Regions from separate parts of the Lysinibacillus sp. FSL K6-1151 genome, predicted to be linked through region 1. Evidence: riboswitches for the same ligand, from Rfam matches in the RefSeq annotation. Region 1 holds a riboswitch; each other region holds the start of a gene.
The links. Region 1 has a riboswitch for S-adenosylmethionine ahead of MHI04_RS02255 (MetQ/NlpA family ABC transporter substrate-binding protein). Riboswitches for the same ligand answer to the same signal wherever they lie in the genome.
Positions count from the first base shown of each region.

Region 2: it holds a riboswitch for S-adenosylmethionine, as region 1 does, so the genes downstream of both, MHI04_RS17775 (methionine ABC transporter ATP-binding protein) here and MHI04_RS02255 (MetQ/NlpA family ABC transporter substrate-binding protein) in region 1, are expected to answer to the same signal.
Region 3: it holds a riboswitch for S-adenosylmethionine, as region 1 does, so the genes downstream of both, MHI04_RS21055 (cyclase family protein) here and MHI04_RS02255 (MetQ/NlpA family ABC transporter substrate-binding protein) in region 1, are expected to answer to the same signal.

Region 1 covers NZ_CP152040.1:475,171-483,092, forward strand. The annotation lists gene MHI04_RS02230 (CoA transferase) at 22-1,218, opposite strand; gene MHI04_RS02235 (alpha-hydroxy acid oxidase) at 1,215-2,375, opposite strand; gene MHI04_RS02240 (enoyl-CoA hydratase-related protein) at 2,390-3,169, opposite strand; gene MHI04_RS02245 (methionine ABC transporter permease) at 3,183-3,854, opposite strand; gene MHI04_RS02250 (ATP-binding cassette domain-containing protein) at 3,847-4,872, opposite strand; gene MHI04_RS02255 (MetQ/NlpA family ABC transporter substrate-binding protein) at 4,978-5,808, opposite strand; SAM riboswitch class I at 5,897-6,001, opposite strand; gene MHI04_RS02260 (PPC domain-containing DNA-binding protein) at 6,124-6,627, shown strand; gene MHI04_RS02265 (pyridoxal phosphate-dependent aminotransferase) at 6,748-7,917, opposite strand.
Region 2 covers NZ_CP152040.1:3,679,158-3,687,079, forward strand. The annotation lists gene MHI04_RS17755 (polysaccharide deacetylase family protein) at 1-140, opposite strand, end outside; gene MHI04_RS17760 (nucleotide sugar dehydrogenase) at 157-1,482, opposite strand; gene MHI04_RS17765 (MetQ/NlpA family ABC transporter substrate-binding protein) at 2,013-2,861, opposite strand; gene MHI04_RS17770 (methionine ABC transporter permease) at 2,932-3,600, opposite strand; gene MHI04_RS17775 (methionine ABC transporter ATP-binding protein) at 3,590-4,618, opposite strand; SAM riboswitch class I at 4,702-4,805, opposite strand; gene MHI04_RS17780 (thioredoxin family protein) at 4,862-5,173, opposite strand; gene MHI04_RS17785 (TOPRIM domain-containing protein) at 5,188-5,529, opposite strand; gene gcvH (glycine cleavage system protein GcvH) at 5,621-6,001, opposite strand; gene MHI04_RS17795 (arsenate reductase family protein) at 6,208-6,564, opposite strand; gene MHI04_RS17800 (acyl-CoA dehydrogenase family protein) at 6,796-7,922, opposite strand, start outside.
Region 3 covers NZ_CP152040.1:4,345,781-4,353,702, reverse strand. The annotation lists gene MHI04_RS21085 (DUF4272 domain-containing protein) at 1-986, shown strand, start outside; gene MHI04_RS21080 (erythromycin esterase family protein) at 1,036-2,454, opposite strand; gene MHI04_RS21075 (hypothetical protein) at 2,702-3,055, opposite strand; gene MHI04_RS21070 (DUF2225 domain-containing protein) at 3,078-3,761, opposite strand; gene MHI04_RS21065 (Cof-type HAD-IIB family hydrolase) at 4,098-4,871, shown strand; gene MHI04_RS21060 (DedA family protein) at 4,972-5,568, shown strand; gene MHI04_RS21055 (cyclase family protein) at 5,611-6,348, opposite strand; SAM riboswitch class I at 6,437-6,543, opposite strand; gene MHI04_RS21050 (hypothetical protein) at 6,639-7,037, opposite strand; gene MHI04_RS21045 (helix-turn-helix domain-containing protein) at 7,161-7,922, opposite strand, start outside.

The DNA of each region.
Region 1 (7,922 bases):
ACCTGAAAGTAGTCGATAGCTTTATTTCGAACCTATAATTTTGGCTGTTCTTAATTGCTGAATGTCTTCAGCGGAGATATTCAAAGCCTGTAAAATCTCCTCATTATGTTGTCCTAAAGTAGGAGCTGCACTTGTTAGGTGACCTGGTGTTTGTGAGAACTTGGCTGGGAAGCCTAATGTACGCATCGGTCCTGCAGTTGGGTGCTCATAGGACAAGACCATGCCACGCTCTAGAATATGTGGATCATTTAATGTTTGATCGTAGGAATAGATTGGGCTAGAGGGTACGCCGTGTTCATCCAATAGCGCTAGCCAGTAAGTAGCTTGATGCTTGATTAATTCGCTCTCAATTTCTGCCTCCAGTACTTTCACATGTTGGGCACGTGAATAGTTGGTAGCAAAGAGGGGATTGTCTAACCAATCAGGTCGGTTGATAACTTTTGTTGCAAAAATCTCCCATAGCTTTTGATTGCCAGCACCTATTAAAATATAGTCGTCCTGCGTTTTGAAACCTTGATAGGGGGCGGATACCCGATGTGCTGTTCCAGTCCGCTCCGGTAGTTCGCCATGTCCAAAGTAAGCAGCGGCCTCCCATACAGTCCATGCTAGACCTGATTCCACTAAGGAAACATCAATATATTGCCCCTCGCCACTACGCAGCTTATAAATATAGGCCATTAAAATAGATTGTAATGCTGTTTGAGCAGCAGCAATATCATTCACGGCAAAGCCGACTTTTACAGGTCGACCATCCGCTTCACCCGTCATATGCATTAAACCATTCAGACCCTGTGCCATAATATCATAGCCACCCTTTTGACTATACGGACCCGTTTGTCCATAGCCTGAAATAGAGCAATAAATAAGACCAGGATTGATAGCTTTTAATGTGTCATAATCAATACCAAGCTTTTTTGTGACACCTGGTCGATAGTTTTCCACAAGGACATCAACAGATTGGATAAGTTCTTTAAATAAAGCTAATCCCTCTGGCGTTTTTAAATTAATACAAACCCCTTTCTTATTGCGATTGACCATCATATACATATGGCTTTCTTCATTTATAAAAGGACCCATTGTACGGGTATCGTCTCCATTTGGATACTTCTCAATTTTGATAACCTCTGCACCCATATCTGCTAAGACCATCGTGCAATAAGGACCAGCTAATACTTGCGATAAATCAACAACTCTTAATCCTTGTAATGCTTGTTTCATTTAACCACAGTCCCATCGTGTTTGACTAATGTGATGTTGCGTAATCCTTTGATAGAGGTTGCACCTGCTAAAGCGATGGAAACCTTTAATTCATCATAAAGATTGGTCATCACCTTTTCGACGCCCTGTTGTCCTTCAAGGGCTAGCCCATAGACGAAAGGGCGTCCGATTGCAACGGCATCCGCTCCTAAAGCAAGTGCTTTTAAAGCATCCATGCCACGATAGACACCACTATCTAAAATAATAGGAATTTGTCCATTCACAACTTTCGCAATAGCAGGAAGTGCATCAAGTGAACCAATAACACCATCTAATTGACGGCCACCGTGGTTTGATACAATAATGCCATCAATACCATTGTCGATAGCTAGCTTCGCATCTTCAGGATGTAAAATTCCCTTCAATAGTATAGGAAGGTTTGTACGCTTTTTTAATTCTCGAACATGCTTCCAATTAAGTGTTGGGTGGAAGACATTTTGCAAGACACCTTGTACGTAGGACTCGAATGAATCATCAGGTAAAGTGGCTGTAAAAACGGGATCATTCATATAATTGCCTCGTGCATAGCCTAGCTTCAATGGTGAAAATTGATTGCGGACATCTTCTTCACGCCAACCAAGCATTACTGTATCGACAGTTAAGACAATCGCTTCAAATCCGGCTGCCTCCGCTCGTGCCACCATACTAAAAGCGATTTCTTCATTAGTAGACCAATATAATTGAAACCATTTTGTTGCAGAAGGAGCAGCTTGAGCAACTTCTTCAAGTGCATAAGTGGAAACGGTGCTTTGAATATAGGGCATGTTTAAATGCTCGGCAGCACGTACTACAGCAAGCTCACCTTCATCATGAACCATTCCGTTCATGCCGACGGGAGCAAAGAGCAATGGAGTTGGGTATGTTTTACCAAACAAATTAATCGATGTTTGAACATTTGAAACATCCTTTAAAAAGCGAGGAACTATAGAATACTTTTCGAAAGCTGCACGATTATTGCGCAGTGTTTGTTCACCACCAGCACCTGAACGGATATAGCCAAAAGGTCCAGCTTCGATTTTTTCCGCTACGGCCTTTTCTAAATCTGCAAAGCAAATGGGGAAGGGGGCTTGTGCAGTAATATTTTTTAAGAGTAGATCACCATCAGTTATGTTTGTCATCGTTACTACCTCACTTATTTATTGAAAATAGGCTTTCTTTTGTTTAAGAAGGCTTGAATACCTTCGTTATAATCATCTGAACTAAATGAATTAAGAACGATCTGTGCCAGCTCATCGCTTTCTTCGTTTTCACCATCTACAATTGCTTGGATCATTTTTTTGATGCCTGCGTTTGCAATGGAGGATTTACTTAATAGATGTTCAGCAAAATGCAGCGTGGCACTTTCAATATCCTCTGGCTCATGTAAGGCTGTGATTAAACCGATGTTTTTTCCATCTTGTGCTGTAAAAATGTTGGCTGTGTATAAAATCTCTTTCGCCTTGGCAACACCAACAAGATTGATGAGACGCTTTGTACTTTCAAGATTATAGACAATACCAATATTCGCCGCTGTGATGCCAAGCTTACTCTTTGGTGTCGCCATTCTAAAATCACATGCGTTGGCTAGTTCTAAGCCACCACCAATGGCTAAACCCTGAATCATAGCAATCGTCGGGTGAGGAAATTTATAGAGGGTATCAATCGCCTTTAGAGCCAAATCATTATAGGCTTTGGCATTGTCCGCGGCATAACGAATATCTAAAAACTCGCTAATATCGGCACCAGATGAAAAGGCTACTTCATTAACGCCACGGACAATTAAGAGCTTAATAGAAGAATCTACACGTAGCTGCTCAAGTTGCTCTACTATGTTCTGAAACATCGCCTTTGATAAGGAATTCCGTTTATCAGGTCGGTTTAACACTAACGTTGCAATATAACCATTTTTCTCTACATAAATTTCAGTTGTCATTGTCATTCTCCTCTTAATCCTTTTTCAATTTCGCAGCGAAGCGGTTGCCGATGGATTGAATGCTTTGCACAAGAATGATTAAGATAAAGACAGTTGCATACATAACATCGACCTCATAGCGTAAATGACCATAACGATAGGCGAGGTCACCCAAACCTCCAGCACCAACCATTCCTGCCATAGCCGTAGCACCGATTAAACCAATTGTGGCAATTGTTAAGCCTAAAATAATAGATGGACGAGCTTCACGTAATAGCACATGCCAAATAATATGGCGACGTTTAATACCCATGGCTGTGTAGGCTTCTACCACTCCCGAATCCACCTCTAATAGCGCAGATTCCATCAGTCGAGCAATATAAGGAGCTGTATAGACAACTAGCGGAACGATAACACCTTTAACCCCAATTGTTGTGCCGACGATCAGCTTAGTAAAAGGTAGGATGAAGAATAATAAAATGATGAATGGAACAGAACGTATAATATTGATGACTAAATTAAAAAATTGATATAAAAATTTATTGTCAAAGGATTGACCTGGTCGTGTTAATACGATTAATAGCCCCAATGGAATCCCAATGAGAATGGAAAACAATAAAGAAATTCCGACCATTTGAAATGTTTCGATAATTGATTTGCCAATTACATCTGACCAATCTGTAAAAAAGCTTTGAATACTACTCATTGAATTCGCCTCCTAATTCTTCCACCGCGACGCCATTTTCCGTAAAATATGTGAGTGCCTTTTGGACAATGTGAAGTTCTCCATGTAAATGCACCACAATGTTACCAACAATGCCGTTTTTTAATTCAATAATATTTGCCGTTAAAATATTTGGTTGTACATCATACACTTTCGTAACTTCTGCTAGTAATGGCTTACCAGTACTTTCACCTAGGAAGGTTAAACGAATGACACTGCCTGAAACATTTAACTGCTCGATCAGGGAAGGGGATAAATTACGTTGTGAAATCGTATTTAAAAACTTTCTCGTTGTAGGATGCTTCGGTTTAGCAAAAAGTTCAATAGCCGTACCAAATTCCACCACTTTTCCGGACTCAAGAACAGAAACCTCATCACATATTTTCTGAATGACATTCATCTCATGTGTAATCAGCAGGATCGTAATGCCTAATTCACGGTTAATTTTTAACAACAATTCAAGAATGGCTTCGGTTGTTTCAGGGTCGAGTGCACTTGTTGCTTCGTCACTAAGTAGAACCTCTGGTTCCTGTGCCAAGGCACGTGCAATAGCAACACGTTGCTTTTGCCCACCTGAAAGTTGGTTAGGGTAGCTGTCTAGTTTGTCTGTTAATCCAACAATTTCAGCATATTTAGCCACACGGTTTTTTACCTCTTTCTCGTTATAGCCAAGTAGCTTTAAAGGAACAGCAATATTATGGTAAACGGTTGCCGTTTTTAATAGATTAAAATGTTGGAAAATCATCCCGATTTTTTGGCGTGTTTGCCGTAATTCATGAAGAGAAAGGGCAGTAATGTCCACATTGTCGATTAACACTTTTCCAGCTGTAGGTCGCTCTAGTAGATTGACGCAACGAATGAGTGTACTTTTACCTGCACCACTATAGCCAATCACACCATGAATTTGTCCTTTTTTTACATGGAGATTGATTCCATCTACAGCCTTAATGATGTCTTTTTTCGTCTTATATTCTTTTGAGATATTTTGTAATTGAATCATCCGATTGATTGCTCCTTTCTCAAGCTCCTAAAAAGCAAGAATCTGCTCGTTTTCCATAGAGGAATTTCGGCAGATTCTTCAGCTACTAGAAGCTTCCTGAATGTATTACCAGCTAGGGATTACTGAACCTTTGAATTCTTCTTCAATGAATTGACGTACTTCATCAGATTGGTAAGCCTCAACGAACTTTTTAATTGTTGGGTCATTTTCATTTTCTGCACGTACCACAATATAGTTCACATATGGAGAGTCAGTAGATTCTAAAAGAATAGCGTCATCTTTAGGATTAATGCCAGCTTCCAATGCGAAGTTTGTATTAATAGCTGCTACATCTACTTCACTAAGCTGCTTAGGAATTTGAGCTGCCTCTAATTCGATGAATTTTAAATTCTTTTTGTTTTCTTCTACATCACGGATAGAGGCTGTTAAATCTGCCCCATCTTTTAATTTTATATAGCCTGCTTCCTGTAAAACAAAGAGGGCACGAGCACCATTTGTTGGATCATTTGGTAAACCAAACGTTGCACCATCTGGAATGTCCTCAAAGGATTTATATTTTTCAGAGTAAATACCCATTGGATTTAAAATCGTTTTGCCTACTGTTACTAAATCTGTATCATGATCTTTATTAAACGTATCGAGGAAAGGCTCGTGTTGATAGCTATTTGCATCAAGATCACCTTCAGATAAAGATGTATTAGGTAAAACATAATCAGAAAATGATTTAAGCTCTACTTCTAGCCCATTTTCTTTGGCTACTTTCGCTGCAACTTCTGCGATTTGTTCGTGTGGACCAGATGTGACACCTACGACGATTTTATTTTCATTAATTGCTTCAGCTTGACCTTTACTCTCTTCTTTAGAGCCACAACCTGCTAGAGCTGCTGCTAATGTAAGACTTGCTAAACCTACTAAAAATTTATTTTTCTTTTTCATGAAAACTACCTCCAAGATTGTTTTTATCGGTTTTTGAAAATAAAAAAACTCTCTTACAAACTAAGAGAGGCTCATGAAAAAATGTCCTCTCTTATCTATCAAACGATAATCGTTTGCAGGATTTAGCACCTTCCTTCTAAAAGGAGGTTGCCGAGCTTCATAGGGCCAGTCCCTCAGCTACTCTTGATAAGAGATTTATCATATTTTTTTGTAATTCCGATAGAACTAATATAATTTATAGGTTATAGTAAGTCAATAAATATTTTTAAAATTTTTTATATTATTATAATATTTCGTCATGAAAGAGGGATAGCAATGTCTGTAAGAGTTAATTATGGTATAGGTTCATTTGGCAAGGTTGTAAGTGCTCGATTGCTAATGGGTACAGACATTATTGAAGGAATGGAGGCACTTTGTGAGGAGAACCATATTGAGTCAGCAACAATTGTTAGCTGTATAGGTAGCCTTCAAAAGAGTAGCTTTGTTTATTTAGTACCTGATGAAACATCTCAGATTAACGTAAGTTTTAGCGATGTCATAAAAAAAGAAGGGCCACTTGAATTGATCCAAGGCTCTGGCGTAGTATGTAAGCGCGATGGGGGATATGAAACACATTTCCATGGTTCTATGAGTGATCAATGGGGCGTTGTGTCAGGGGGGCATTTAATGAAGAGGGGGAACCCTGTCATTACGGCTGACATAGTGCTAGCTGAGGTTCAAGGCATCCAGCACTTTCGGAAATTTGATGAAGAAACAGGCCATGTTCAATTTTATCCATTAGAACACGGTTTACAGCAGCCAAGGAAAATTGAAAAATAGCGAAAATGTACTAACTTTTTCTTTTCACTAAGCTGCATGTTCCTTCCTGAATTAAAAAATGTTAGACCGAGCTTATAATCGGTCTAACATTTTTACTTTTGTCCCAGCCTCATGTCATGGTTAAGGGTTGAATAATTGTAATTGTTCGATTCTATGGATTGCTTCACGTAAGCGTTCCTCGCTAACAAGTAAACCAACACGGATATAGCCTTCGCCATATCGGCCGAAGCCATTGCCTGCTGCTACAGCGATATCAGCCTTTTCCAATAATAAATCGGCAAACTGCTCGCTAGTATAGCCGAATGGTACAGGGAGCCATGCGAAGAAGGAGCCTTTTGGAGCCGTTACATGCCAACCAATTCTTTGAGCTTCTTCAATGAGTACATTGCGGCGACCTTCATAGGTAGCTCGCAGTTCATCCACACATTCTTGGGAAGCTGTAAGTGCCGTTGCTGCTGCTTGTTGAATAGCAGGGAATTGACTACAAAACAGATGATCCTGAATTAGATTAATGGCAGCAATAATGTCGGCATTACCGACAGCGAAGCCTATACGCCAGCCTGCCATATTATAAGTTTTGGAGAGTGTATACATTTCAATTCCTACTTCTTTTGCCCCCTCAGCTTGTAGGAAGCTAATAGGTTTATTACCGTCAAATCCTATTGCCCCATAAGCAAAATCATGTGATACGATAATATTGTGTTCCTTCGCAAAGCGAACGGTCTCTTCAAAAAATGCAAGTGTTGCTGTACCACCTGTAGGGTTGTTTGGGTAATTTAGGTAAAGTAGCTTCGCCTTCTCTTTCACTTCATCAGGTAATGCATGATAATTAGGTAAGAAATCATTTGCAGCTAAAAGTGGCATCACTTCAAAATGGACATCACCTAATACGACACCTGATAAGTAATCTGGATAGCCAGGGTCTGGTAAGAGCATCGTATCACCTGGATTTAATACGGCTAAAGGTAGCTCAACGAGACCAATTTTTGTCCCGCCAAGAATCGCTACCTCTGTGTCAGGATTTAGATTCACATTATATTCACGTTTATAATAGTCGGCAGCTGCTTGGCGTAATTCAGTGATACCGCGAAATGGTGAATATTTGTGATTTTGTGGATTTTCAGCCGCCTCCTGTAATGCTTGAATGATATGAGGGGGCGTTGGTTGATCGGGATTTCCTTGACCAAGATTAATGACATCGCGACCTTCTTCTAAGGCATTATTTACTTTTTGAACTAACGCTGTAAAAAATTGAGTGGGTAGTTGCTGTAGTTTTTTAGAGAATTCCATGCATG
Region 2 (7,922 bases), 1.4 Mb from region 1:
CTGATTAAGTCACTCATAGTACCATCAGATTTTTTGACGTCTATGGTAGAATCAACTGGGTGAATCGTTTCTTTAGGAGCAGATTGACAGCCTGCTAACAACAGTAGAATGAGCAGACCACATAGTTTAAGTTGTTTCATTTCCCATGAATTCTCCTTATAATTTGTAATAATTTTTATTTTTAAACAGAAAATGGGTATTTCGTGTATCAAAAATTAAAGAAGCCTGTTGGTCAATTAAAGAGTAATCAATATCTGAATGATTCGTTAAAATTAATACTGCGTCTGCCTGTTGGATTATTTCTACTGTTAGTAGGTCCGTCTTGACAAGAGCTTGCTCTACAGAAAAGGTTTCAATAAAAGGATCGATAATCTTTAACTGACACTGATTATCTAGTAGTTGTTGAATAACACGAAGTGCTGGAGATTCACGTGAATCATTTATATTGGGCTTATAAGTAACGCCAATGACAACAATGTTTGCCTTACACAGCTCTTTACTTTGTAGACGTAAGTAGTTTTCTAATCTGTTCACCACAAAATGAGGCATGGAATCATTGACTTTATCTGCCGCTTCAATTAGCGTTGCCGAGATCCCGTGTTGTTGTCCTGCCCACAATAAGTATTTAGGATCGACTGGAATACAATGCCCTCCTACTCCTGGTCCAGGTGTAAATGGCATAAAACCATATGGCTTTGTAGAAGCTGCATGAATGACTTCCCAAATATCGATATCCATTTTGTAGCAAATCTGACTTAACTCGTTGACAAGGGCAATATTAATTTGACGAAATGTATTTTCCAGCAATTTCTCCATCTCAGCCACTCTTGGGCTTGAAACAGGACAAACATTGGTATGAATGACTGTTTCATAAAAGATCTTTGATACTTCTAAGCATGCTGCAGTTATTCCACCAACCACTTTAGGCGTATTTGATACGGAAAAGTTGATATTTCCTGGATCCACACGTTCTGGTGAATAGGCTAAAAATAAATTTTGACCAATCACAAAACCATAGTTTTCTAAAATAGGCTGGACAATTTCTTCTGTTGTCCCAGGATACGTTGTGCTTTCAAGAATAACTAACCCATTCGTCTTGATATATTGTCCGATGGTATGTGTTGCTTCTTTTATATATGAAATATCGGGAGTTCCTTCTGCAGTAGTAGGTGTAGGCACACAAATCATAACGACATCCACTTGTGAAAGCTTAGAAAAATCATTCGTTGGCTCAAATTGATTACTCTTTAGCATTTGCTGTATATTTTCTTTAGGTAGATCAGCGATATAACTATGACCATTTTGTAACTGCATGATTTTATCTTGGTTTTTATCAAAGCCTATTACCTGAAACCCACTTTGAACCATTTCCACTGCAAATGGTAACCCTACATAGCCAAGTCCAATAACCCCAATTGTAGCTTTTTTTGTGTGGATTTTTTTTGATAAAGCTTTGCTTAATGATGTCGTTTCAATTGTCATAAAAAATTACTCCTTTATCTAATCTAGTAGTCCATTGTCATCGTTCTTTTCGTTACAGCTTCGTTTGACCATAGTTATTCATGGCAAGCATTCTGCAAAGTAATTTGTCACTTCTCATCATCGTACTGTACAGACTCCTTTCATCGCTACATACTTACGTATGATTTTTCTAGTCAAAATAGATTAAAAAAATAAATTTAACTCAAAAAAACTTCATCAACATTTATATAGTACTAATTATAACTAAACAATTTCTAAACAATTATAAAATATAATCATAAACACCTACATTTTATGTAATTTAATAATATTTGTGCAATAATGTTCATCCTATTTAACAAATAATTTCAGAATTACTTTCTAACTCTAAAATAATTTGATTAAAAACAACACTGATTGATGTTAATAGTTGATAAATCAACTTTTTAATAATTGCAATAAAAATAACCCCCTCAAGTACCATTAATAAGCGATACTTGAGGGGGCTATTAAAAAAGTAAGCGAGTTAGATCACTCACTTACCCTTTGAATTATTGTACTGGTACTACTGCACCTTTCCATTCTTCTAAAATGAAGTCTTGGATTTCTTTAGAAGTTAATACTTCTAATAATTTTTTAATTTCTGGTCTTGTTTCGTCGCCTGCACGTACTGCGATGATATTCACATATGGAGATTCTTTGTCTTCAAGAGAAATAGCATCTTCGATTGGATTTAAACCATTATCGATCGCAAAGTTAGAGTTGATAAGTACTGCATCGCCCTCATCATTTTCATACATTTGTACAAGCATTTCTGGTGCAGTATTCGCATCGAATTTAAAATTTTTAGGATTTTCTTCAATATCCTTTATTTCTGCTGCCGTTTTATCAATACCTTCTTTTAATTTAATTAAGCCTTTAGCTTCCAGTAATGATAGCATACGACCGTGGTCTGATACTGAGTTAGAAAGTAAGATTGTTGCGCCTTCAGGCAGATCTTCTAAAGTTTTATATTTTTTTGAGTAAATACCGATTGGTTCAATATGAACGCCACCAGCATTCACGAAATCATAGCCATTATCTTTAATTTGTAGCTCCAAGTATGGAATATGTTGGAAATAGTTTGCATCAAGTGTTTTTGAATCTAGATCTTGGTTTGGAAGAACATAATCTGTATAAGTTTCAATTTCAAGGTCGATGCCTTCTTTAGCTAAAATTGGTTTTGCTTTATCTAGGATGACTGCGTGTGGTGTATTAGAAGCACCTACTTTTAATGTTACATTGTCTTTACTATCTGTTTGATCAGATGCTGAATTGGCATCTTCCTTTTTATCTGTACCACAAGCTGCTAATGCTAGTACAAGTATAGATAAAAATAATCCTGCTAATAACTTTTTCATTTATGACACTCCCTTTTATTTGTTTCAAATATGTTAGCGGTTAGAACCGGAATAACCTCTTTTAGTCTTACTAACGTTTATCGATCTTCACCGTTATGAGATCACCAATCCATTGAATGATAAATACAACTACTAAGATCAGAATAGTTGCCATTAATGTCACATCTTGGCGGTTTCGTTGGAAGCCGTCTAGGAAAGCTAAGTTACCAAGACCACCTGCACCGATAATCCCTGCCATTGCAGTATAACCAACGAGGGCAACAGCCGTTACAGTAATTCCTGAAATTAGTGCTGGTAAAGATTCAGGGATCAGTACTTTCCAAATAATTGTGGATGTTTTTGCCCCCATTGAACGGGCTGCTTCAATGACACCTTTATCTATTTCACGTAACGCAATCAATACCATACGAGCGTAGAACGGGGCTGCACCAATAATTAGAGCAGGTAATGCCGCATTTGCTCCCCGAATCGTACCAAGTAAGAATTTCGTAAATGGAATTAATAAAATAATTAACACGATAAATGGGATGGAGCGGAAAATATTAACGATTGAACCCGTTAAAAAGTTAACCATTTTATTAGCCCATAGCTGATTAGGGCTTGTTAAAAATAGAACGATCCCAATGACTAACCCAAGAATAAATGTGACAACTGTAGAAATTGCCGTCATGTACAATGTTTCATACATAGCTTGCCACATATTTTCCCAGTCTACGTTTGGAAAAAGATTAGTTAGCATTTGCGATCACCTCCGTTTGTACTTCGACTGTATTTAAATAACGAAGGGCTTCAGCCACATTTGTTTTCGAGCCATCAATTTGCACAATCAGTGTACCGTATGCACCGTTTTTCGTTTGCGAAATATTACCATGAACAATGCTTACTTCTACATCAAATTGTTTCACAAGATGTGAGATAACCGGCTGCTCGGTCTTTTCACCAACAAAAATCAGTTTGACAAGTTGTCCAGTTGGATAATTTGTTTTGATTTGTGCCACCGTATCCTGTGTTTCCTTTGTATCTGTAATCTGAGATACGAATTTTTTAGTAATAGCCGCTTGTGGTGCTTGGAAAACTTGCAATACCTCACCACGTTCCACTATTTCGCCTGCCTCCATGACCGCTACACGATGACAAATTTTGCGGATGACATGCATTTCATGGGTAATCAAAACGATTGTTAGGCCTAAACGTTCATTGATATCAACGAGTAAATCAAGAATGGCATCCGTCGTTTCAGGATCGAGTGCGGAAGTCGCCTCATCACATAGTAAAACCTCTGGATTATTCGCTAATGCACGGGCAATCCCTACACGCTGCTTTTGTCCACCAGAAAGCTGGGATGGATATGCCCTGTCACGTCCCTCTAGACCAACAAGTGCAATTAATTCCTTCACTCGTGCTTCACGTTGAGCCTTTGAAACACCTGCTATTTCTAGTGGAAATGCAATATTTTCGGCAACTGTTCTAGACCAAAGTAAATTGAAATGTTGGAAAATCATACTTACCTTTTGTCTAGCTGCTCTAAGCTTTTGCCCTTTAATCGATGAAAACTCTTGACTGTTCACCGTTACTGTTCCTGTTGTCGGTTTCTCTAAACCGTTTAATAAACGAATCATGGTACTCTTACCAGCGCCACTATAGCCGATAATGCCAAAAATTTCACCTTTATTGATGGTAAGGTTGACGTCTTTGACTGCCGTTAATTCGCCATTTGCTGTTTTGTACTTCTTCGTAATATTTTGAAGCTGGATCATAGCGAATACTCCTTTTCTCATATAGAAAACCCCTTCACTCACAGACAAGTAGAAGGGGTCACGTATAATAACGTTAAACCGTTCTCTCATCTTTCAAAGAAAAATCTTTGAGTGATTTGGCACCTTTTCACTTTGTGATGGTTGCCGGGCTTCATAGGGCACTTCCCTCCGCCACTCTTTATAAGAGTTCGATATATTTAATGTTTTAGTAATATATTTGATACTTTACCACGCTAGTAAAGTTCAGTCAATTGATTTTTTTAACAATTCGTATAAAAATGGTACGGATTGAAAAGCATAAATCTTATCTGTCACTTTTCCGCCATCACTAACAAGTAAACACGGAACACTTTCAATTTGATGCTCAACAGCAACATGCTCTAAAAAATTTATATTCGCTTTACCTATTGGTAGCTGTGGCAGTAATTGTTCAATAATGGCCATCATTTTAGATGCCACTGCACACGTTCCACACATCGGTGTATATAAATAAAATGCAGCTTTCTGTCCCGACTGTTTAGCCGTTTCCCACTGCTCTTTTGACCATTCTTCCATTTCCTCACGCAACCTTACAAAATATATTCATTATGGATTGAAAAATGTGCACGCAGTAATATCATCGCTAACACTTTTCTTGGTGTCGTCTCTACTTCCTTATAGGTTGGCATTGTACGTAAATGCTCTGCCTCTGGATAATGTCTGTCCATTAATGCACGCAGCTTATCGCCTGAAGTATCTGCATCAAAAAAAGTAAATAGCTCACAGCTCTCATAGGGATCGAGCAGCTCTTCTAATTGATGCACACCAATTGTACCATTCGTACATAGTATTGTAACATTCTCATTTAAAATTGGCTCAATTTGTAGCTTATCTGAGCGTCCTTCTACTATTAAGCATTTTCCCTCGAACATTACGCCACCTCCATTTAGACATACCCACTTATAAGTCATTATATAACAAAAAACGCCGGTAGTTTCCGACGTTTTTCGATTATAGCTTGTCTTATTCAGCGATCATTTCTTCGTATTGCTCTGCTGTCATTAGTTTTTCAACTTCTGATGCATCAGCAGGCTCCACAACGATCATCCATGCTTTTTCATATGGTGATTCATTAACGAATTCTGGGCTATCTTCTAAATCTGCATTTACTTCAACTACAGTACCTGAGATTGGTGCATACAATTCAGAAACAGTTTTAACTGATTCTACGCTACCGAATGGATCATCTGTTTTGATTTCGTCGCCAACTTGTGGAAGCTCAACGAAAACGATATCTCCTAATTCAGATTGTGCGAAGTGAGTAATACCAATACGTACTTTTCCATCTTCTGTTTTTACCCATTCATGTTCTTCAGAATAACGTAAGTCTTTAGGTGTGCTCATGCAAAAAACCCCTCCATAAATATGTAATATATTCACTTTCAGTGTGCCATACTTCTCCTATAAAAACAAGATTCAATTACGTGCGAGCTTAATTGCAGTCCACAATTTTTTCAAGTTACTTGAAATACATCTCTGTTAAAAATTTGTGACATCTGCCGGTGACTTTATCTCGGTTAGAAGAGTCGTTCGATCCTGTTTAAATACGGCTATTTCCAAGTTTGCTCAAAATCTGATTCTTTAAACCCTAGCGTTACTTTTTGGCCATCCGTTACGATTGGACGTTTGATTAACATCCCATCAGAAGCAAGTAGCTCCAGCTGCTCATCTTCAGTCATTTCCGCTAGCTTGTCCTTTAAACCAAGCTCACGATATTTCATACCCGATGTATTAAAAAATTTCTTCAAAGGCAGTCCACTGGCTTGCCAAATGGCTTTTATTTCATCCTTTGTTGGCGATTGCTCTACAATGTGTACCTCTTCATAGGAAACCTCATGATCATTTAACCACTTTTGTGCTTTTTTACATGTCGTACATTTCGGATAATGGATAAATTGAATCGTCATTAAAATGCTCCTCTACTGTCTTTTTCTGTAGTATACCATCATAATTGTTTCGAATGGTGGAACTTCTCTCATTTTCGTAAGCCTATCCATCCGTTTTGCTGTTCTATTCATCACTTTCTCCATTTTATCCGTCAATCTAGCTGTTCTATCCGTCAGTTTCACGCTTCTATCCATCTCTCATAAAAAAACCTAGCTATCCTCTTACAGATAGCTAAGTGAAAGAGTATGCTATTAAACAATATATTTTTCAGCTTCGATTAGTTTAACAGAAGCTTCACGTTTCTTCGCAATTAAGTTATAAGGATTATTGCGTGTTAATTTACGAAGTGCAGATAATGTCATACGTGCTGCATCGCCATCTGCTGAAGCAAGAATTGTGTCTTTTGCTTCTTTTTCGATTTCTGTGAATGCTTCTTGGCAGAAGATTTGCGTGTATAGCAATTTCTGCTGTGCTTTTTCAGCGCCATCACGAGCAATTGCCTTTTCTGTACGTAAGACAGCTGACTCCATTGCAAATAATTGGTTAGCGATATTAGCAATATTCACTAATACCTCTTGCTCCTGATCAAGCTTCGCACCAAAGCGTTGTGCTGCTAAGCCTGCAGCTAATACAGCAATCTTCTTAGCATTTTTCACTAAATATTTTTCTTGTGCTAGTGGCTCTGTACCGATGTCTTCTGGCATTAACATTAGCAGCTCTTGCTGTAAATTTTGAGCAACTTGTAATAAAGGAAGCTCGCCTTTTAGCGCCTTTTTCATAAATGTGCCAGGGACAATCATGCGGTTAATTTCATTTGTACCTTCAAAAATTCGATTAATACGAGAATCACGGTAAATACGCTCTACCTCATATTCAGCCATAAAGCCATAACCGCCATGTAATTGTACGGCTTCATCTGCAATATAATCTAATGTTTCCGACCCAAATACTTTCGCAATAGAGCATTCAATTGCATACTCAGCAATAGCACCTGCAATTACTTTTCCTTGCTTTTGCTCTTCAAGGCTTAACTGGCTTAAACGATCCTCAAATAGACCAACAGTACGATAGTTTAATGATTCGGACGCGTACAATTGAGAAGCCATTGTTGACAATTTCTCTTTTGTTAGATTGAAATCAGAAAGCTTTGTTTTAAATTGCTGACGTTGGTTTGTATACTGGATAGCTAACTCCAATGCACGTTTAGAGCCACCAATTGTGCCCACACCAAGCTTATAACGACCAATATTTAAAATGTTGAAGGCAATGACATGCCCACGACCAATTTCACCTAATAGATTTTCTACAGGTACTTCCGCATCTTCTAATACTAATGTACGAGTTGACGATGATTTAATCCCCATTTTCTTCTCTTCCG
Region 3 (7,922 bases), 770 kb from region 1:
TTGCAAAAAATATCCCTGGGATGATGGGCTATTACGATACTATTCCCTTTAAAGATGAACAGCTAAAAGAACGAGTAATGATTCAAATAGCTGTGCTCAATACAGTCATTGCAATCGAGATGGATAGGGCTATGACAGACGAGCATATGCAGCTATTTACAAGACTACTAACAAGGATAGGCGGTATTGGTTTTCTACCAGACGGTACTTTGCTGGATCAAAACGGTAGCGTGATTGTTTATCCTAACGGGGAATCAGGTCCATCTGACTTTAGACCCCATGCTTGTACAAGAAAAATAAATACGCATGAGGTAGCATCAGCACAGGGAGAAGTGCGAAAAAATAAAACGATCGCTTTTTTAACAGAACGAGAGATTCCTTACGCTGCTTCTCTTCCTCAGCTATCACCATTAGAAAATCTCCACTTTAAAAGTCAAGAGGATATCGCAAGAAGAGCAGTTGCCCTATTGATTGTTATTCAATTCGCCTGTGACGTAGCACAAAATGGCGATATTGAAGGGTCTAGGGAATTCTTTACCGATATGCTACATAAATATAAAGTACAACCATTCTTAACGGAGCAAGAAAGGCTCTTTCTGGGGGCGCAGCATCCTAGTACGCAAGAGGCTGTCAATATTTCATGGCAATATGAAGCCTATTGGACACTCATTTGGGCATTAGGTATGGTGGAAGAGTTAGATTTTCCGGAAGATGTTTGTGATTGTGAATATGCGATTCAAGCTGTTTCAAGCTGCGAAACGTTTGAACAGTTTTACCAACAAACAATTATGCGCAGTAAGGAAGAAATTTTAGACGAGGCTGATAAAATTTATAGATTGCATTGGGCTTGTGTAGATAGTCGAATTAATGGACAGACAGCTCCTTTAGCGTTAAATGAAAGTGTTGTGATGGAAAGGCGTAGAGGCTTATTTTGGATGATTGGGTATCAAGACGAGGAATGGGATACGATATCCATGGATACATAAAGTAATCGCAAACTAGGGAATCTAGTTTGCGATTATTTTATAAGAGAGGTTATTTTACATAATGGGGTTTACTTACTTTATCGATCAAGAGAATACCATCGTATTGATCGCGTGGAACAAAGCTTTCCTGCATAACGCCCCAGCTATAGCCTATGCGAGGCTCAAACATCCATGAGTTGCCTCGCTCATTTTGACGATTGCGCATATCGATGAATGTATATGGTTTATTTTTTGTAGACAGAATATCCTCAATAGATCCCTTGATAGGTGGTAATACAGCCATCGGTTCACCCATATTATTTGCTGTCTCGCCACTTCCCATGTATAGGCCTAGTACATAGCTATATTTCTTGTAGATGTCTGGTAAACGTTCGCCCATTAATTTGACTGGATAAGGGGAACCCATTACATCCGATTGTGCTTTACGAATATGGTCATTATGTGCCCACACGATAAACTTTTCTGTTGGATAAACCTTTTCAGCTAACCAAAGTAAGTTTTCACCCATTGCCTGATCTCGCCATTCCATTGTTTGTAAAAATGACTCTATATTATTTTGTTCAAGGTCAATATTGGCCTGAATAGTTAGTTCAACATATTCATTTGCTAAACGAATACGATCTGCTAAAGTACGCTCCATCAGTTTTACAATGTGGGGTTCATTTGGATATGCTGCTTGCAACTCTTTTTCTTTTAACTGTACTTGTGCCTTTACTTGTTTATACACATTGATAATTGTTGCCTTTTCTTTTTGATAGCCCTTTAAATCTTTTCCTGAGCTCCATTCAGCGAGTTGTTTCTCTGCTTCACTGAATTGTTGAGCTAATTGAGGATTGTGCAGCCAATCTCCATTCGTGAATGCCCCTTGTTGTTGAATATCAAAGCCCGTGAGAACAAGGGGTTGCTTTGTTGTATAAGTTGTTTTGGCGTATTCAAACAGAGGAAGGGTTTCTTTTGTCCACCATACACCGAAAATACCATCCTTCATTGTTTGTAGAGCCGCTTGTTTGTCAATTTTTCCTTGGGCGTTCATCACATTTCCCATGCCACTTTCAAAAGCGAGAACATTATAGCCCATTTCTTGATGTAAAAATTGTATTAAACGTGTTTTAGCTAGATTAAATTGTGCAACACCATGAGAGCTCTCTCCTAAAAAGACAATGCGCTTATCATGTAATAATGGCTTTAGCATCTCTAAATCCTCAAATTCACTAGATGGAATTTTTTGTCCATTAAATGTTTCAGGTTGAATGGAGGACAGGCTATAGGCATGATCGTTTACCCATTTTTTCCAATCTAATAACGTTTCATTAGAAGACCTAACCTGTTTGACTGTTGAATTAAGTTCAATATTGAGCTGTTCTTCATTTGCAGTGACAGCCGCAGAGACACTAGTTACTCCGTTTAGTGCCATTAAACTTGTCAGTGCAATACTTAATAAAACCTTACGTTTCCTATCTTTTTTCATTAATAATCAGCCCTTCTTCTTATATTGATACTTATTATAAGGAACGAAGTTTAAAGCTTAGGAAGAGTTTGTTTAAATTTTGTTTAAATTTGCCTATATTGGCAAAAAAACATCCCCGTTTGTAAAGTGGAGTTGCTCCATAGCGTTGGAAACAAAACTACCTTGCCAAGGGTTCTTTTTCTGCTAGTGAATCACCTTTTTTCAACAACATAAAACATCTCCATTTGTAAAGTGGAGATGTTTATCATTATTTATAGTGATAGGTGCTTGCTCTAACATGGTTACGTTGAATTTGATTGAACCATGCACGATCCTTTTCTTCTTGCTTTAATGTACCAACAATGGAGGAGGAGCAGCTCACACAAATTTTAGCTTGTGTAATTTGTCCACATCGTTCACAGGGCGCTCCTAAATTAGGGAAAATGGACTTTTTTAACTTTCCTGCTTTTACCCATTTGTAAAGGAGTTCAGGTGACACTCCTGTTAAAGCGACTATCTCATCGTTTGTTAAGTAGCGATTATTTTTTCTTAATAAAAAATGATGTAACTCTGAAAATATGTCCTCTTCTCTCACATCAATTCTTTTATGGAATAGCAACATAACTAGTCCTCTCCTCGTCAAATCAATTAATGATTTCATTAACTGTTATAGGTTGTTCGTCATATTTATAATTTTCCCAACGATTACGCGCAAGCTTTCGATATTTTGGTGATACATTTCGATCGGCAATTAAACGTGAGAATCCTTTTTTAGCTTCTACAATATCACCGAGTCGAAGGCTTAATTCAGCATGTAAAAACTGGATTCTTTCTCCACCCTCCTGATTGGATGCAAAGGATTTACTATAAAAGTCTCTAGCTGCAAAAAGGTAACGCTTTTCGGATTCCTCATCGGTTTTTAAACGATAAAGCCAAGCAATTTTCAAGGCGAAATTCGCCATTAAAAGGGATTCCTCCATGGAAGCACGTGATACCAAATAAGCAAGCTTAAAACTGACAATGGCATCATCGATTGTACGTTCCTGACAAATATCCATCGGCTTCTGGAGCTCTTTAATGTAAATTTCATCAATGAGTTGCATGAAAGGTCCATATGTCCGTGTCATAGACTTATGGTAGGCATAGCCGCAATGGGGACAAACAGCAACCTCATACAGCAAAGGATTTAAGCCATCATAAACAGGCATGAAATCTGTTTGCTCCTCGATGATTTTATATCGATTAGGGCGTACTTTATAAGTTGTAAAATGCTTTTTGCAAAATTTACAATCTACACTACTTTCATAGTAGTAAATGTTAAATGCCATAAGAATCAACTCCTTTGCAGGCTCTAAAATTTTGTTTCTTTTGCTCTATTTATACGTAAATGTTTATCGTTCAATGTATTTAAGTAGATATCTTTTATTTTAACAATTCTGTGTTCTTTGGTATACTCCTTTAGAATTATTAAAATAAAAATATTCATCTGTTTTATAGTTAATTGTCATTAAATCTATGCTTGTAATAGTATTTATCGGTGCTGTTAATGTAAGTTATAGAGTTTGCTGAAAGTTTGTCAAAATACTTTCATACTTTTCATTAAGTATAAGGAATGAATTAAATGTTTGTGATTCTAAAGTACTGTTTTATAAAGGCGGCTTAAGATGAATTATAATATCATATTTTTTGATATGGATGGAACACTGATTAATTACGAGGATGGCTGTGTGGAAGAAAGCACAAAGAAGGCCATTCAACTTTTGCAGGAGAGAGGAATTCACCTTGTAGCGGCTACAGGAAGACCTTTATCGATGTGTCAGGAGATACAAGCGCTAGGGATTGAAACCTTTATTACAGCAAATGGGGCATATGTGAAACATAAGGATTTAATCATACATAAAACACCTATTGCTAAAGATATTGTTCAAAATGTACAAGCTTTTGCACGTGAACAGCAGCATAGCCTCACATTTTTTACAGAGCAACTATCGATGAATGGCATTCAGCATCCAGCTGCTTTCAATGCGATGCAGGCAACTCTATCTTTACGAAATTTTCCGGTTGTGAATGAAAAAATTGTGGATGAAGAAGTTTTTCTCATGTGTCTATATGCAGATGAGGAGGCTGAAAAAAGATATGCTAGCCAATTTCCGCATATATTTTGGCAGCGATGGCATCCTTATATTGTAAATGTATTACAGCAGGATGTTGCCAAATCGATAGCTGTTGAAGCGGTACTAGACCATTTTAACATTGGTCCTGAGAATGCTATTGCTTTTGGAGATGGGGATAATGATATTGATATGTTAGAGCATGTAGGGCTAGGTATCGCGATGGGAAATGGTAGCGCAGCTCTAAAAGCAGTTGCGAATTTTGTTACAAAGAGTTCCACTGAAGGTGGTATTGACTTTGCTTTACGGCAGTTTCAAATGATATAAAGCTGCTGAAGGTCTTAAAGTCGATGCTTCAGGTTCTCTTAGATCTATTGAAGGAACTTGTTAATCAATGAGTTTTAATAAATTTTGGGTGGGGTGTTATATGGCACATCATGTGCAATCTCTAATTGAACATTACGGGTATTTGGGTATTATCGTGATCCTAATTGGAGGCATTGTTGGGTTGCCACTACCTGATGAGGTCTTTCTAACATATGTTGGCTACAGTGTTTATATAGAAAGCCTTGAACACATTCCCGCTTTAGTAAGTGCAATGATTGGTGCAGTTGGCGGTATTACCTTAAGCTACTATATCGGCTATCGTTTTGGCTTACCATTATTGCAGAAATATGGACCCAAAATTCATATTACGGAGCAAAAAATTGATTTTACAAAACAACTGTTTACTAAAATTGGGCCAACTTTATTATTAATAGGCTATTTTATACCTGGTGTACGGCATCTGACAGCCTATATTGCGGCAATTAATAATTATCCATATAGAAAGTTTGCTTTTTTTGCCTATACAGGGGCATTTATCTGGACTTTCACATTTATAACGTTAGGGAGGATGCTTGGGGAGAAGTGGCGGTTTGTTGGTTATTATTTATCTCATTATAGTATTTATCTTATCCTATTGTTTGGCCTCGTAATGCTCATCGTTTACTATCTATTCAAAAAAAGAAATATACGAAAATAAAGGTCTGTATGATTCAACACATGAATCGTACAGACCTTTGTGTTATGGCAAAATAGCAAATGAGCGTACAGGGAATCCAGATGCCTTTTCAGGCTTAGGGACGATATTGAAGATAATTGCCCCCTTCGCAGGTAGCTTGTCCAAGTTAGTCATCAACTCAATTTGATAGATGTTTTGTTCAAGCACGAAGTATTCGCCATCTAGCTTACCATTTTTGTGAAAATCAGCGGCTGAATCAGTATCAAATGTTTCATGGCCAAGTGCACTTATTTGACGTTCCTTCAATAAAAATTGTAAAGCCTCTAAGCCCCAGCCTGGTATATGGTTATGTCCATCCATATCTTGGTTACTAAATGCCTCTTTATCTGGCCAGCGCTTACTCCAATCCGTACGTAGCGCTACAAAGGTACCTGCTTCAATTACTCCATGTTGTGCTTCAAAATCAAAAATATCTTGCACACTTAGCGAGAAGTCATGATTGCTAGCAGCTTCTCGTGATTTATCAATAACGACAAGAGGAAGAACTAGTTCTTTTAGTTCTAATTCTTCTAGATAGCGGGAGTCTCGCACAAAATGAATGGGTGGGTCGATATGTGTGCCATATTGTCCTGGGAACGTGAATTGTTGTGCGAAGAACCCGTCATCATGAGAGAATAATGTTTCAAATTTAGCATCTTCAAACATAAAAAAATGTGGGGAATTAGGGCCGAATGTATGTGTTAAATCAACCCATTGTTTTGATTTTAATAATTGTAATGCTTGTAAAAGTTGGTTTGACATTGATTTCACTGCTTTCTGTTAAAATTAGTAGAACATAAAAAAGAGTCCCCTTAGAAGAGGACTCCAGAATAAGCAACGGTAGTTCTTCTTCTCATCTTTCAGGCTTAAAATTTTGCCAATTGGAATTAGCACCATACTGTTGAGCTGGTTGCTGAGACTTCATCGGGCCAATCCCTCCGTCTCTCTCGATAAGAAAAGTGATATAAGAATTTTCAGAAATAATAATAAAAACACTTTAGCATAGAATTTTATAGTTTACAAGTTCGATAGAGATATAAGGGTAAATTTTTTTACCAACTTAAATTTATGGTTATGCCACAACAACCATTATCCATAAGACGTATTCTGAAATTGTCTGGTGTATAATTTGCATCAAATTTCATCGTAATGCCTGTTGATGTGATTAATTTATCAACCTCTGTTTTATTTGAAAGCTGTGCAGCATTCATTAGATCATGTGCAAATTGTTGAGAGCTATCAATTTTATCCGTAAGCAATTGAGCCTGTTGCATGATCGCCTTTATCCGTGTAGCTGACATTTTTAATTTATGTGTGTCGACAGGTGGAAAGGGGGTAGTGTTCGGCATTGCCAAATGTTGAGGAATAGGTCTAACGGCAAGCTGCTGGGCAAGTGGCGACGTTGGGTAATGATAAGGATGAACAAAGTACGGATAAGGATTGTAATACAATGTAATTCCTCCTATCCTATAGCTGATATCTTATCTTATGTAGCTAAACGTCTTTAGGTGTTATTTTGCAGTGCAATGTCTGTCCTAATCATTTAAAAAGGAAGCCAAAGTGAGCTTCCTCTTTTAGCCGAGAACATGTAAGACATCATCAATTTTTTTACTATGAGACAGAATACCGTAATTCATCCATGTTAAAAAATCCACTTCATATACACAGTTGGTTTTAACTGCAGCTAGATTTTTCCACATAGAAGTTTTTAAAATCGTACGCTCCTCGTTCTCGTAAATGGAATGTTGTTTATCAAAAGTAATAAATAAATGATCCGCATCTAATTGCAGCAATTGATCAAATGTCAGTGGTGCTTTACGTTGATTGTGCGGAATACTCCAGACAAGTGGATGTGGCATTAAACCGAGGTCACGATATAAAATTGGCCCCGTATAGCCACATTCAGGACCCGCATATAGAGTAATGCCAATGGCTGAAATGCGAAGAAATGCCACACTTTGCCCATAAACGGATTTACTAAGAATTCCTTTTGCTTGCTGTACCTTATCCTCATATTGTAGGATCACGTCTTGCATCAAGGCGGTTTTTCCTGTTAAATCAGCAATCTTAAACAAAGTAGACTGCCAGTTCTCTCCAGGATGTGAGATATGACAGATGGGAGCTACTTCATTTAAATGATGACAGGATTCCCATCGCTCTATACCTGCATCTAGCATAATTAATGTTGGTTTATAGTGAAGGAGTCGATCCATTTCTCCATTTTGTACATCGATATCAGGCACTTCTTGTAGACCTAAATAGTCTTGTTTTCCCCATTTTGGATGACTGAATTGAGCAATTGGTGTAATCCCAAGGGCGACAAAGAAATCTTCTAA